DNA from 4 places in the Stenotrophomonas sp. YJH_SMC_46 genome. Region 3 is predicted to be linked to each of the others. Evidence: predicted binding sites of a transcription regulator. Region 3 holds the regulator's gene; each other region holds the start of a gene.
The links. Region 3 encodes FliA, which starts transcription of late flagellar genes. Its sites were predicted from a motif close to TAAAGTTTNNCNNNCNNNGGCCGATAA; they were not measured.
Positions count from the first base shown of each region.

Region 1: AC5P8C_RS07220 (methyl-accepting chemotaxis protein) is a predicted target of FliA. The motif match lies at 1,450-1,476, and genes of this name have one in related genera.
Region 2: AC5P8C_RS10055 (GGDEF domain-containing protein) is a predicted target of FliA. The motif match lies at 1,213-1,239, and genes of this name have one in related genera.
Region 4: AC5P8C_RS19165 (methyl-accepting chemotaxis protein) is a predicted target of FliA. The motif match lies at 1,374-1,400, and genes of this name have one in related genera.

Region 1 covers NZ_JCAFTO010000002.1:472,775-476,277, reverse strand. The annotation lists gene AC5P8C_RS07220 (methyl-accepting chemotaxis protein) at 1-1,330, opposite strand, end outside; gene AC5P8C_RS07215 (NAD-dependent epimerase/dehydratase family protein) at 1,544-2,437, opposite strand; gene AC5P8C_RS07210 (S41 family peptidase) at 2,536-3,447, opposite strand; gene AC5P8C_RS07205 (MarR family winged helix-turn-helix transcriptional regulator) at 3,500-3,503, shown strand, end outside.
Region 2 covers NZ_JCAFTO010000003.1:133,669-137,171, forward strand. The annotation lists gene AC5P8C_RS10055 (GGDEF domain-containing protein) at 1-1,180, opposite strand, end outside; gene AC5P8C_RS10060 (TonB-dependent siderophore receptor) at 1,467-3,503, shown strand, end outside.
Region 3 covers NZ_JCAFTO010000008.1:27,445-30,947, forward strand. The annotation lists gene flhF (flagellar biosynthesis GTPase FlhF) at 1-444, shown strand, start outside; gene AC5P8C_RS19715 (MinD/ParA family ATP-binding protein) at 431-1,318, shown strand; gene AC5P8C_RS19720 (RNA polymerase sigma factor FliA) at 1,315-2,058, shown strand; gene cheY (chemotaxis response regulator CheY) at 2,116-2,508, shown strand; gene AC5P8C_RS19730 (protein phosphatase CheZ) at 2,508-3,113, shown strand; gene AC5P8C_RS19735 (chemotaxis protein CheA) at 3,116-3,503, shown strand, end outside.
Region 4 covers NZ_JCAFTO010000007.1:40,613-44,115, reverse strand. The annotation lists gene AC5P8C_RS19175 (M23 family metallopeptidase) at 1-228, opposite strand, end outside; gene AC5P8C_RS19170 (L,D-transpeptidase family protein) at 233-1,195, opposite strand; gene AC5P8C_RS19165 (methyl-accepting chemotaxis protein) at 1,430-3,503, shown strand, end outside.

The DNA of each region.
Region 1 (3,503 bases), on a different contig from region 3:
CATTGCTGGAGGCCACCAGCTGGTTGCTGTCGGCCACCATGCGGCCGTACTCGCCCGGGAACGCCGCAGCATCCATGCGGTAGCTGAGTTCCCCGGCATCGTGGCGGCGCGCCATTTCGGCCTGCGCAGCCATCACTGACTGCAACTGCCCACGCATGCCCTGCATCGCGTCCAGCAGGCGCCCCACTTCGTCGTTGCTGCGCGCCGGCAGCGTGCTGTCCAGCTTGCCGGCGGTGACATCACCGGCCACGCGCACCGCTTCGGCCAACGGGCGGATCGCCAGGCGGCGCAGCAGTACATGGACACCGGCGCTGAGGCTCAGCGCGGCGATCACGCCGACCAGCAGGGTCAGCCACAGCAGCTGGCGTGCCTCAGCCACGATCACCGCGTGCGGCATCACCACGCCCAGGGCAAAACGCTGCGGCGCATCGCCGACCCGCAGCGGTACATACACCCGCACATTGCCGGCCGCATCCGGAGTGAAGGCCTCGAACGGACGGTCGGCGGCAATGTCGGCCAGCATGCTGCGGGTCTGCGCGTCGCTGCGCGGCTTGCCGATCTCGGCGGCATTGGCCGAGGCCAGCACCACACCCTTCGGCGACAGCAGTTCGACACGACCGGCCCCCATCGGCTTCAGCGTGGCCAGGTGCTTCTGCAACGCCGCCAGCGAGAAGTCCACGGTGAACACGCCCAGGAATCTGCCGTTCTCGATGATCGGCGTGCTCAGGGTGCTCATGAGCACCTTCTGGCCGGCGATGTCATAGGCGTAGGGTTCGCTGACCTTGGGCAGCTTGTCACGGCTGGGCCCCATGTACCAGTCGCCCGATCCGCTGGCGGTCTCGGTGTAATCGGTCATCACCGACTGCTGCGGCTTGCCGTCCTGCCAGGCCCAGTAGCTCATGTAACGGCCGGTGGCATCGTGTGCTTCGCTATTGACGAACTCCGCATCCTTGCCGTCGAAGGCATCGGCCTCCCACATGGTGCTCTTGCCGAGCCATTGCGGATGAGCACGCAGCTGTTCGCCGAGCACCGCCGCCAGGCTGGCGCGGTCGGGCACGTCGCCACGGGCACGCTGGGCCAGCACGCTTTCAACCATGGCATCGTTGCTGGCAAAGGCGGTGCCCAGGTCAGCCGCCACCTGGCGCGCCTCGGCGTTGGCCTCGCTGGTCATGGTCTGGCGCGAGGCGCTGATCAGACTGGCGCTGGCCTGCCGGTAGATCAGGAACGCGGTCAGGCCGAAGCACAGCAGCGCGATCACAGCGGTGCCCAGCATCAGCTTGTGGGCGATGCTGCCCGGGCGTTGGGCAGTGGCGGAGCGGGAAGAAGGCATGGGAGGGTCCGCAAGGCAATTCAGGACGACCGGCGTCACGAGGACACCGCGCAGGCGCGCGATCCGTCGCGCAGGCCACCGGCCGCCGGGCCGCGCCCGGTGCACGAGGCACACCGGGTTTAGCGGCCGGCCGCCATCGAGATTGAGGCCAGCGGCCTGCACATTCCTGAACCTGCTCAGAGTGGGCTCGGTGCCCCGCCCCCTGCGACCATCTCATTCGGCGACCCGATCCTTGATCCACTCCGCCCTTGGCAGCACCTCAATGCTGCCGGCGGCGTACTGCTGCAGCACGTCGTCCGGGCCGAAGCGCGGCTGCCAGCCCAGCACGCTGCGCAGGCGGGCACTGTCGTAGACGCGATCGATGCTCAACGGCAGCGGCCAGCCCCGTCGTTCGAACTCGGCCAGCAGCTGTGGCGCGCGGCGTGCCAGCACGCTGCGCGGGTGGGTGGCCAGCTCCAGGCAATCCTCACGCCGGAACGGCGTCGGAGCGCACGCGATGTAACGCGCGAAAGCGGCGCCTTCGTCCAGCAGCAGTGCAGCATGCGCGCTGGCTACATCACGTGCGTCGATACCGCGGTGCAGGCGGAACATCGCCATGCGCTCGGGCGGCTCGGGGAAGCAGCGGGCCATGCGCAGCACGCGCACGCTGAAGGCCGGCGCCGCAGCGGCTTCGGCCAGTGCTTCGGCCTGCAGCTTGGTGCGGTGGTAGATCGTGCGCGGCAACGGCTCGGTGTCTTCATCGATCCAACGGCAGCCACCGGCGACCACGGCGTGGCCATACAGCGCGGTTGTACTGGTCAGCACGAATCGCCGCGCCCCGGCTTCGCGTGCGGCCTGCAGCAGGTGCGCGGTCGCCTCCACGTTGATCTGGTGGAACACCCCGTCCGGCACCAGGCCGACGTGGGGTGCGTGCAGGGCGGCGGTATGGATCACCGCGTCAACGCCCTGCACCGCCCGTGCGACGGCCTGGTGATCGGTGACATCGGCAATGATGCGGGTGGTGGCGAATGGGCTGCGATCCAGCCCCACCACTTCGTGGGAGGCCGCCAATGCGCCGAAGATCGCGCGCCCGATCCGCCCGGAACTGCCGGTCAGCAGAATCTTCATTGAGTCCATTCACTCGAAGCGCCCGGGAACTACCGGGATGCTTCGATTCTAGGCACGCTGCATGTCGTCTGCGATAGGGCGCAATTGCAATTGTGCGTTCATTCCCGCGAGGCCGATCGGGCCAGCAGCTGCCGCGCGACGAACAGCGGATCGTCACCGCCTGCCGCGTCGGGCGTGACACCGGTGCGTTCCCAGTTGGTTCCGGTATTTAGATTGATCGGCTGCCGATCGGGAATGCTGATCTGATAGCCGTCCGGCAGCAGCACAGGATCATCGACCATGTGTGCAGCGCCGCCGCTGCGCGTGCCGACAATGCGTGCACGGCCCAGCGCCTGCAGCGAGTAGGCGACGAACTCGGCAGCCGACGCGGTGCGGCGATCGATCAGCACGACCAGCGGCTTCAGGTAAGTGGGCAGACTTGCCGGCGGCAGTGGTACCAGCGTGCGCCGCCCGCGCTGGTCCAACTGCTGCACCGCGTCGATCTTCGCGTCCAACAGCGTGCGCACCAGCAGGTCGGCACTGCCGTCATCCCCGCCGCCGTTCTGGCGCAGATCCAGCACCAGGCCATCGGTGTCGGCCAGCAGCTCGAGGGCGGCGGCGAGTTTCGGCCGGGCCAGATCCAGCGGATAGAATGTACTCAGCCGCAGGTAACCGATGTTGCCCTCCAGCACCCGTACCTCGCGCACGCCAGCGCCATTGCTGCGCGCATCCGCGCGCCATGCCATCAGCCAGTCGTCCTGGCCGGCCGTTGCGTCCACGCGCTCTACATGGAAGTGGCCATCGAACGTGTCCAGGTCCTGGTTCAGGCGTGCGCTGAAAGCCTTCGGATCCGAGCAGCTGTCCACATAGTGCTGCTGGGTGGACCAGCCGCGCACGGCTTCGGCAATGCGTGCGCCTTCGGCCGCATCCAGGTACTGCGCCTCTATCGCCGTGGCCGCTGCCTGCAGCACGGCGTCCTGCGCCGGGCAGGCGGCCGCCAGCAACGCGCCAAGCATCCACGAAACCGTCATGATCGCCTCCGTCGCCTTGATGATATATAAGTGCTTATATATCATTGTCATCATGG
Region 2 (3,503 bases), on a different contig from region 3:
CGATCACCGAGGCCTGTGACTCGCTGGCGGCCACCAGCACCACCACGAATTCTTCGCCGCCATAGCGGAACAGGTAGTCGCTGCCCCGCGTGAGTTGGCCGAGCAGGCCGGCCACGTGCTGCAACGCGCGGTCGCCGGCATCGTGGCCGTGGCCGTCGTTGATCGCCTTGAAGTGATCCAGGTCGAGCAGCAGCAGCGAGAACGGCGTGCCGTTGCGCGTGGCCAGCTCGATTTCCCGGCGCAGCACGGTCGGCAGGAACCGGCGGTTGAGCAGGTTGGTCAGCGCATCGCTGCCGGCATCCAGTTCGCCGATGCGCTCGAACAGCAGGGTCATCAGGGTGCGGATGGCGGCCAGATCCTCGCGGATGGCCGGCAGCACCGCCAGCCGCTGCGCCGGGGCATCGTTGCTTGCCTGTTGCAGGTTCCCGTCGATGCGGGCCATCAGCTGGCCGACCTGCTGGGTTTCGCTGCTCTCGCCGAAGCTGGGGATGCCCTTGTGGGTGAACCACAGGCCGAATTCCGAGGTCGCCAGGCTGGCGCTTTCGCCGGCCTGCACGTGGCCGGCCAGTGCGTACAGCAGTGCGTTTTCCCAGTCCAGCAGCAGGGCGCGCTGGCGCTCGCGCTCGGTGCTGACGTTCTGCACCAGCGAGAACAACCGGTAGGCCGCATCGGCACGGGTGGATCGTTCGCGCGCATGGGTGTAGGCCAGGGTCATGCCTTCCATGGCGATGTCCATGATCGCGCTGAGGCAGTCGATGGCGGCGAACGCGGTGGCACTGTCGGGTGCGTCGTCGCGCAGGCGCACGAACAGCTCGTGCTTGAGCACGCGCGCGCCGCGGGTGACCAGGTCGACCGGAATGCCGACCCGGGCATGCACATCGCCGATCACCCGTTGCGAGGCCACGGCACTGGCGATCCTGTCGCGATCAGTGGTCAGCAGTTGCACCAGCCAGCGCTGCATGGCCGGCTGCAGGCGCTGCTTGACCTGGTCGTGGGACAGGAAGCGGCGTGCACGCCCGTCCTGCAGCAGCACTTCGTAAAAGCGCTGTGCCAGCACGGCTGGGGCATCGGTGGCGGCGGCCTTGAGCAGCGCGGTGGCGGCAGGGCCAGCCTGTTGCAGGCAGTGCTGCCAGGCTTCGGCCAGCGGCTGGCTGGCATCGTCCAGTTGCGGTGTTTCCACGTCGATCTCTGACTGCGTACGACAAACCACGGGTATCGGCCGTGGCGGCGTGCGGTTGATGGCGGGTTAGCCGGCCAGTTTACGCGCGGTGCAGCGTTGCACGGTGCGCAAAGCACATCCGTGCCCCTGCGGCAATGAGTGAACGCATTTGAGAATCACTCGCATTGATGGGAGAATGTACGCACGGATCGGGCCGCAGGCGACTGCAGCGACGCTCCGCCTCCCCCTTGTCGTTGCCTCAAGCCCTTTGCCAGAGGCCCCGTAGCCCTGCCAGAAGGTCCAGATCATGTCTCCTGCCGTTGTCCTCTCGCCGCGCCCGCTGGCGCTTGCCGTTGCCGCCCTGCTGGCGGGCAGCGCCCTGGCCGCCCGGGCCGAGACCGACGCCACCGATATCGACACGGTGCACGTCACCGCCTCGCAGATCGCGCGCCAGGCGCTGGGTACCTCGACCATCACCGCCGAGGACATCGCCAGGCGCCCGCCGGCCAACGACATCGCCGAACTGCTGCGCACCATGCCGGGCGTCAACCTGACCGGCAACAGCGCCTCGGGCCAGTACGGCAACAACCGCCAGATCGACCTGCGTGGCATGGGCCCGGAAAACACCCTTATCCTGGTCGACGGCAAGCGCGTCGGTGCCCGTGATGCCGTGCGCATGGGGCGCAGCGGCGAGCGCAATACCCGCGGCGATACCAACTGGGTCCCGGCGGAAATGATCGAGCGCATCGAAGTGCTGCGCGGCCCGGCGGCGGCACGCTACGGCTCCGGTGCGTCCGGCGGCGTGGTCAACATCATCACCAAGCACCCGACCGGCGATCTGACCGGTGCGGTCGACCTGTTTGGGTTGGTGCCCGAGCACAGTGCCGAAGGGGGCAGCGAGCGCGTCGGCCTGCAGCTCAGCGGGCCGATGACCGATACCCTGTCGTTCCGCCTGTACGGCAATCTCAACAGGACCGACGCCGATTCGCTGGACCTCAATCGCCGGTACGCGACGAATCCGAACGCGGTGCCGCCAGCCGGCCGCGAGGGTGTCAAGAACCGCGACGTCAACGCGCTGCTGCGCTGGGACGTGACCGCCAACCAGGTGGTGGAGTTCGAAGCCGGCACCAGCCGCCAGGGCAACATCTACGCCGGCGACCGCGCCGTCAGCACCACCGGTACCTCGACCGGCGTCGATCTGGCGGCACTGGCCGAGGGCGAAGCGGAGACCAACCGCATGTACCGCAACACCGGTGCGGTCACCCACCGCGGCCGTTGGGGTGATGTCACTTCGCGGGTGACGGCCGCAGTCGAGGCGGTCAACAACTCGCGCATCAATGAAGGCCTGGCCGGTGGCCCGGAAGGCAGCTTCAACGGCACCGACTGGTCTACCTCGCGCCTGCGCAACTACCAGCTGGATGGCGAAGTGAGCTTCCCGACCGCGCTGGGCGGCGCAGAGAACATCTGGACGCTCGGCTTTGAATACCTGGACAGCCGCCTGACCGATCCGTATTCGATGAGCCAGTCCAGCAGCAGCGGCGGCGGTATTCCAGGGTTGTCGGCCGACCGTGCGCGGGGCAAGGCCGACGCGCAGACCACGGCGGCGTTCGTGGAAGACAACATCTACCTGGGCGAGCGCTGGATCGTTACCCCGGGCCTGCGCTTCGACCACCACAGCCAGTTCGGCAACAACACCAGCCCCAGCCTCAATGCGCAGTTCCGCATCAACAGCGACTGGGTGGTGAAGGGCGGCATTGCCCGCGCGTTCAAGGCGCCGAACCTGTACCAGTCGAATCCGGACTATCTCTACTACACCCGCGGCAACGGCTGCCCCAATGCGCTGCCGAGCCTGGGCGCCGGTTGCTACATGCGCGGCAACGCGGACCTGAAGGCGGAAACCAGCCTGAACAAGGAACTGGGCATCGAGTGGGCACCGCAGAGCGGCTGGCAGGCGTCGTTGACCTACTTCCACAACGATTACAAGGACAAGATCCAGGCCGGATACACCCAGATCGGGCTGACCGCCGACACCAAGGGCCGCATCTTCCGCTGGGAGAACGCGCCGAAGGCGATCGTGCAGGGGCTGGAAGGCAACCTGGTCATTCCGCTGCTGGGCGAGCAGGGCAACCGCCTGAAGTGGAGCAACAACTTCACCTACATGGTGGAAAACGAGAACAAGACCACGCACCAGCCGTTGTCGGTGATTCCGAAGTACACGATCAACACCATGCTGGACTGGCAGGCCACCGACAGGCTGTCCGTGTTGCTGACCGGCACCTTCTACGGCAGGCAGGAACCGGCCACGACCAACATCAACAACGACCCGCGCTGCACTGGCAGCTGC
Region 3 (3,503 bases):
GCCAACAGCGGCACCGACCTGGACCAGCTGCTGGAACGCCTGAAGGACTACAAGCTGGTGCTGATCGACACCGCCGGGCTGGGCCCGCGCGACCGCGCGCTGGCCGCCCAGCTGCAGTGGCTGCGTGCCGCCCGCCAGGTGCGCACCCTGCTGGTGCTGCCGGCCAATACCAGCTTCGGCGACATGGACGAGGTGGTCCGCCGCTTCGGCGCCGCCAACCTGCAGGGTCTGGTGCTGAGCAAGCTGGACGAGACCGGCCGCTTCGGCAACGCCCTGTCTGTGGCCGTGGACCATGCCCTGCCGATCACCTGGGTGACCGATGGCCAGGACGTCCCGGAGGACCTGCACCGGGCCAGTGCAGCCAATCTCGTACTTCGCCTTGAAGATTTGCGCCGAGCGGCCGATATGCCCTGCAACCCGGAGTTGAACCATGCCGTCGCGTGAGTACGCCAAGCTGACCAAGACCTTCCCGCTGTCGGCCACCCGCAGCGAGCCGCTCGGCCCTGTGCGCACCATCGCGGTGACCGGCGGCAAGGGCGGCGTGGGCAAGACCAACGTCTCGGCCAACCTGGCTGTGGCGCTGGCGGGCATGGGCAAGCGCACGCTGCTGCTGGACGCCGACCTGGGCCTGGCCAACATCGACGTGATCCTGGGCTTGAACCCCACCTTTACGCTGGCCGACCTGGTGGCCGGCCGCTGCTCGCTGGACGACGTCATCGTCGAAGGCCCGAACGGCGTGCTGGTGGTCCCGGCCGCTTCCGGCCGCCGGCACATGGCCGAGCTGGCCCCGGCCGAGCATGTCGGCCTGGTCAACGTGTTCTCCGAACTGGAACGCGAGCTGGACATCATGGTGGTCGATACCGCCGCCGGCATCACCGACGGCGTGCTGACCTTCTGCCAGGCCGCGCAGGACACCGTGGTGGTGGTCTGTGACGAACCGGCCTCGATCACCGACGCCTACGCACTGATCAAGGTGCTGTCGCGCGAGCGCGGCGTGGACCGCATCCAGGTGGTGGCCAACATGGTGCGCGACCCCAACGAGGGCCGCGTGCTGTACGAAAAGCTGACCCGCGTGTGCGAGAAGTTCCTCGCCGATGTCTCGCTGAACTACCTGGGCTGCGTGCCGCAGGACGACTGGCTGCGCCTGTCGGTGCAGCGCCAGCAACCGGTGGTGAAGGCCTACCCGTCCAGCCCGGCCGCGCTGGCGATCACCGAGATCGCGCGCCGCACCGCACGCTGGCAGGCGCCGACCGAACCGCGTGGCGGCGTCGAGTTCTTCCTCGAGCGCATTCTCAAGCAGCGCGGGGTGGCCGCATGAAAGGCGCAGCCCAGTACCGGGAGGTCCAGCGCTCGGCGGCCAACGAGGTCATCTCCCAGCACTCGGACCTGGTGCGGCGCATCGCCCACCACCTGGCCGCACGCCTGCCGGCGAGCGTGGAGGTGGACGACCTGATCCAGGCCGGCATGATGGGGCTGATCGAAGCGTCGCGCAGCTACGACGCCGACCAGGGCGCCTCGTTCGAGACCTACGCCTCGATCCGCATCCGCGGTTCGATGATCGACGAGATCCGCCGTGGCGACTGGGTGCCGCGCTCGGTGCATCGCCGCGCACGCGACGCCGCTGCCACCATCCGCCGCCTGGAACAGAGCACCGGCCGTGCCGCCAGCGCCACCGAAGTGGCCGCCGCGATGGAGATGCCGCTGCCCGAATACCTGCGGCTGATGGAAGACGCCGCGCGTGGCCAGGTGCTGAGCCTGGAGTCACGCATCGAGGACCAGGGCGAGCTGGATACCGTCGCCCAGGGCGGCCCGACGCCGCAGCAGGTGCTGGAGCGCGGCGAGTTCGGCCGCGAGCTGGGCAAGGCCATCGGCCACCTGCCCGAGCGCGAACAGCTGGTGCTCTCGCTCTATTACGAGCAGGAACTGAACCTGAAGGAGATCGGCGCGGTGCTCGGCGTGAGCGAGTCGCGGGTCTGCCAGATACACGGCCAGGCCGTGCTGCGCCTGCGTGGACGATTGAAGATTTTCGAGGCGGCCGACGCCGGCCTGGAAGAGTGAACATGCCCGAGGCGGCTGCCCCCGGCCACCCGGAATGAACAACAAAGGAACTCTGCTTTGAACAAGAACATGCGCATCCTGATCGTCGACGACTTCTCGACCATGCGTCGCATCGTCAAGAACCTGCTGGGCGATCTTGGCTTCACCAATACCGCCGAAGCCGAGGACGGGCATGCCGCGCTGTCGCTGCTGCAGAGCCAGTCGTTCGATTTCGTCGTCACCGACTGGAACATGCCGGTGATGACCGGCATCGAGCTGCTCAAGGCGATCCGCGCCGATGCCAAGCTGAAGACCCTGCCAGTGCTGATGGTCACTGCCGAAGCCAAGCGCGAACAGATCATCGAAGCCGCCCAGAACGGCGTGAACGGCTACATCATCAAGCCCTTCACCGCGCAGACGCTGGAAGAAAAGCTCGGCAAGATCTTTGAACGCCTGGCGGCCAGCGCCTGATGGATACCACGGTCGACAAGAACGCCCTCGCCCTGCGCCTGCAGGAAGCCCTGGACGCACTGGAGTCCGGTGACGAAGCTGCCTGGCGGCAACGCATCGACGGACTGGTCGCGCTGCGCACGCAGCCGATGATGAGCGGCCTGTCGCGGCTGGCCCGCGAGCTGGGACAGGCGCTGGGTGAACTACCGACCGTGCCCAGCGAGGCCGGTGAGCTGGATGACGCCTGCGCGCGCCTGGACCACGTGGTGGCGATGACCGAACAGGCCACCCACCGTACCCTGGACCTGGCCGAGGAATGCCGCAGCCTGACCGAACAGCTGCGTGCCGAAGGCCTGCAGCCAGGCCAGGACGCGCAGCTCGAGCGCATCCGCCACAACCTGACCGAGATGGCCCTGACCCAGAGCTACCAGGACCTGACCGGGCAGATCATCCGCCGCGTGGTCGGCATTGTCCGCCGCGTCCACGAAGGCTTCGGCGCACTCGGCCTGCCGCCGGAACAGCATCGCACCGACCCGGCACTGGCCGGGCCGGCACTGAAGGGACTGGACCGCCACGCGGTCTCGCAGAACGACGCCGACGACCTGTTGTCGGATCTGGGGCTGTAAGCATGAGCGCGGTATCCGACGACATCACTGCCGATTTCATCATCGAGGCGCAGGAGATCCTGGACCGCCTCGGCGAACAGCTGGTGTCGCTGGAGCAGGCACCGCAGGACAGCGACCAGCTCAATGCGGTGTTCCGCGGCTACCACACGCTCAAGGGCGGCGCCGGCTTCCTCGGCGTCACTGCCATGGTCGAGCTGTGCCACGCCGCTGAGGAGGCGCTGGGCGCGGCGCGCGCCGGCCAGGCCGTGCTGCAGGCCCACCACTTCGACGCGGCCCAGCAATCACTGGATTACCTGCAGTCGATGCTGGACGCCGTGTCGTCCGGCACCGAGCCGGGCTATGCGCCGCCGGACCTGATCGCCCAGTTCGACGTGCACGGGGGTGCCGTGG
Region 4 (3,503 bases), on a different contig from region 3:
CTGGATGCCCTGCACCGGCAGCAGCAGGCCGGTTGGCGCATTGGTGGCGCTGGACGGCGACACGGCCGTGGGAGCCGGAGCGCCTACGCGCGGCGTTGCAACCGCAGCCACCGCAGGTTGCACTGCGGGCGGGGAAACCGCCGCTGGCTCACCCGCATCGTGGTGCAGCCACCAGCCTGCACTCAGCCCCAGCAGAACGCCCAGCACGATCAGCTGCGAAAGACGCATCGGCTCACTCCTGCATCACCACGGGTACCGAGGTATCCACCGCATCGGCCACACGCAGCGCATCCCAGTTGGTCATGCGCACGCAGCCATGCGATTCTGTCTTGCCGACGTGGCCGGGTTCGGGTGTGCCATGCAGGCCGTAGTGCGGCTTGGACAGGTCGATCCAGACCCGCCCGACCGGATTGTTCGGGCCCGGCGGCAGCGTCGCCTTCTTTTCGCCCTTGCGCGCATCCCAGAACAGCTTCGGGTTGTAGTGGAACGGCGGGTCGCGATACACGCCGAGAATCTTCCATTCGCCGATCGGCAGCGGATCGTGCTGGCTGCCGGATGAGACAGGCACCTGTGCGATCACTTTGCCCTGCGCATCCAGCAATTGAAGTGTGGAGTCGGACTTGTCGACCACGATCTTCGCCGCCTTCGGCAAGGCCCCCGTTCCGATGTTGGGCACCTGGATGCGGCTGCCGGCCTTGGCCAGATCGACGCCGGGATTGAGTGCCTTCAGCAGCTCAGGGGAGGCGTGGAAGCGCTCGCCCAGGCCTTCTTCCACGCTGCTGAAGCCCAGCGACTTCAGCTTGGCCTGTGCGGCGGGCCCTTTCGGTATGGCCTGGAACGGGCCGGCAACATCTTCAGCCGTGAGCGTGTAGCTTGCCAGCGGCGTGATCGTATCGGCCTGCAGGGCCTTCCAGGTAGCGTCATCCAGTTCACCCGTTACGCTCAGCCCATGCGCCGCCTGGAAGCCCGACACCGCGCGCCGCTGGTTGCTGCCCACTTCGCCATCGATCTGGCCGGGGGAAAAATTCGCGCGATCCAGCAGCACCTGGGCGTGCAGGACAGAGCGGGGTGCGGTGTCCGGTCCTGCCTTCTCGGCAATGGGGGCAGGCAGGCCAGGCGGCGGCGCCTGCGCGAAGGCAGGTGATGCCAGCAGCGAGAGAGCGAGCAGGGCGGATCGGGGCATGGGTAACGGCATCGGGGACTCCAGCAGGGAACGCCACCACCTTGCCCGCAGACGGCGCCGAGCCACCGTGAAAGGGATCTGATGCCCGCATGAGCAGGCATGTCATTGCGGCCGGTTTGCACCGGCAGGTGCCACTGGGACGGCGACTCACCAAGGTGAACAGTGGCCGACGCCATTGGTGGATGGCGATCAAGATTGCCTGCCGTGCCGCCGATAAGGGCGCATCCCCCCGTTTTGGATACCCCCATGAACTACTTGAGGAACGTCAGGGTGGCCTGGCGTCTTGGGCTGGGCTTTGGCCTGTTGCTGCTGCTGGTTGCCGCCGTGGTGGCCACCGGCGCCACTGCCAGTGTCGTGCAGAAGCGCGCGATGCAGCAGGTGGTCGACGTCAGCGTGGCCAAGGTGCGCCTGTTGTCGCAGATGCTTGATGCCAACAACCAGATGATGGTGGTGCGCCGCGAGATGCTGATCCGCCAGGGTGATCACCGCACCAGCGACGAGAAGCGCATTGCTGATCTCGTCAAGCGCTACGAGGCCAGCTGGAGCGCCTACCAGGCGCTGCCCAGTGACGCCGAAGGCAAGGCCATCGCTGAAACCATCGCCGCCAAGCGAGCCATTGCTCGCCCGCTCAACAAGCAGACCAGCGAACTGATGGAGCAGGGCGATTATCCCGGTGCCGTGGCGCTGACCCTGGGCCCGGTGCAGGACGCCGCCAACGGATGGAACAAGGCGCTGTCCGATGGCGTGGACTTCGAGGAGAAGGAAAGCCGTGAGGCTGCCGCCGAGGCGATCCGCCTGGGCGAGCGCAGCCTGCTGCAGTTGCTGGTGCTGGGCGGCGTTGCGCTGCTTGCTGGCATCGGCGCCTCGGTGATGATCGGCCGCAGCCTGACCGGTCCGCTGGCGCGCGCGGTGAACCTGGCCGAGCGCCTGTCCAAGGGGCAGCTGGACCAGGAGTTCCGCCTCGGTGGCCGCGACGAGCTGACCCAGCTGGGTGAGGCGATGGCCAGCGTGCGCCAGAGTGTGCAGGCGGCGATCGGCGCGCAGTTGCAGATGGCGGAACAGCACGAGGCCGGCGCAATCCGCTATCGCATGGACGCCAGTGCGTTCCCCGGCGATTTCGGCCGCATGGTGCAGGCCACCAACAGCCTGGTCGAATCGCACGTGCAGGTGGAACTGCTGATGGCTGAAGTAATGCAGCGTTACGCCATCGGTGACCTCAGCCGCGACCTGCCGGACTACCCGGGCGAAAAGGGCACGTTGACCCGCACCTTGGCCGCGGTGAAGCAGAGCCTGATGGCGATCAACGCGCAGATCGATGAACTGGCCCGTGCCGCACGCGCCGGCGATTTCAGCATGCGTGGCGATGCCGGGGCCTTCCAGTACCAGTTCAAGACGATGGTCGAGCACCTCAACGGCATGATGGCCAGTTCGCAGGCCAGCATCGCCGATGTTTCCGACGTGCTGCGCGCGATCTCGCATGGCGACCTGACCGCACGCATGGAGGGCGAGTACGAAGGCGTGTTCGCGCGCATGCGCGACGATGCCAACACCACCACCGCGCAGCTGACCGGCATCGTCCGCGGCATCCAGGTGGCTGCCGACAGCATCAACAACGCGGCGCAGGAACTGGCCGCCGGCAACAACGACCTGTCGCGCCGAACCGAGCAGCAGGCGGCCAATCTGGAAGAAGCGGCCGCGTCGATGGAGGAGCTGACCTCCACCGTACGCCAGAACGCCGAACTGGCGCGTCAGGCCGACAGCGAAGCGCACGCTGCCGGCGCCGCCGTGCGCGAGACCGAGCAGGCGATGGCACAGATGGCATCGGTGATGGGCGAGATTGATCAGTCCTCGGCACGCATCTCGGAAATCTCCACGGTGATCGACGGCATCGCGTTCCAGACCAACATCCTGGCGCTGAATGCTGCAGTGGAAGCCGCGCGCGCGGGCGAGCAGGGGCGTGGCTTTGCGGTGGTCGCCAGCGAGGTGCGTACGCTCGCGCAGCGTGCCGGTGTCGCCGCCAAGGAAATCAAGGAGCTGATCGAAGACGCCGCTGCAAAGGTGAAGAGTGGCCTGGCCGTCACTGTTGAATCGGAAGCCGCGATCGCCCGCGTGGCCCAGGCCAGCTCGCGCACCACGCAGCTGATGAGCGACATCGCAGCGGCCAGCAAGGAACAGGCCGCCGGCATCGAGCAGGTCAACCAAGTGGTGGTGCAGATGGACCAGGTGACCCAGCAGAACGCTGCGCTGGTGGAAGAAGCCACTGCCGCCAGCCGCGCGCTGGAGGAACAGGCGCATGCACTGACCACGTCGATGGCGGTAT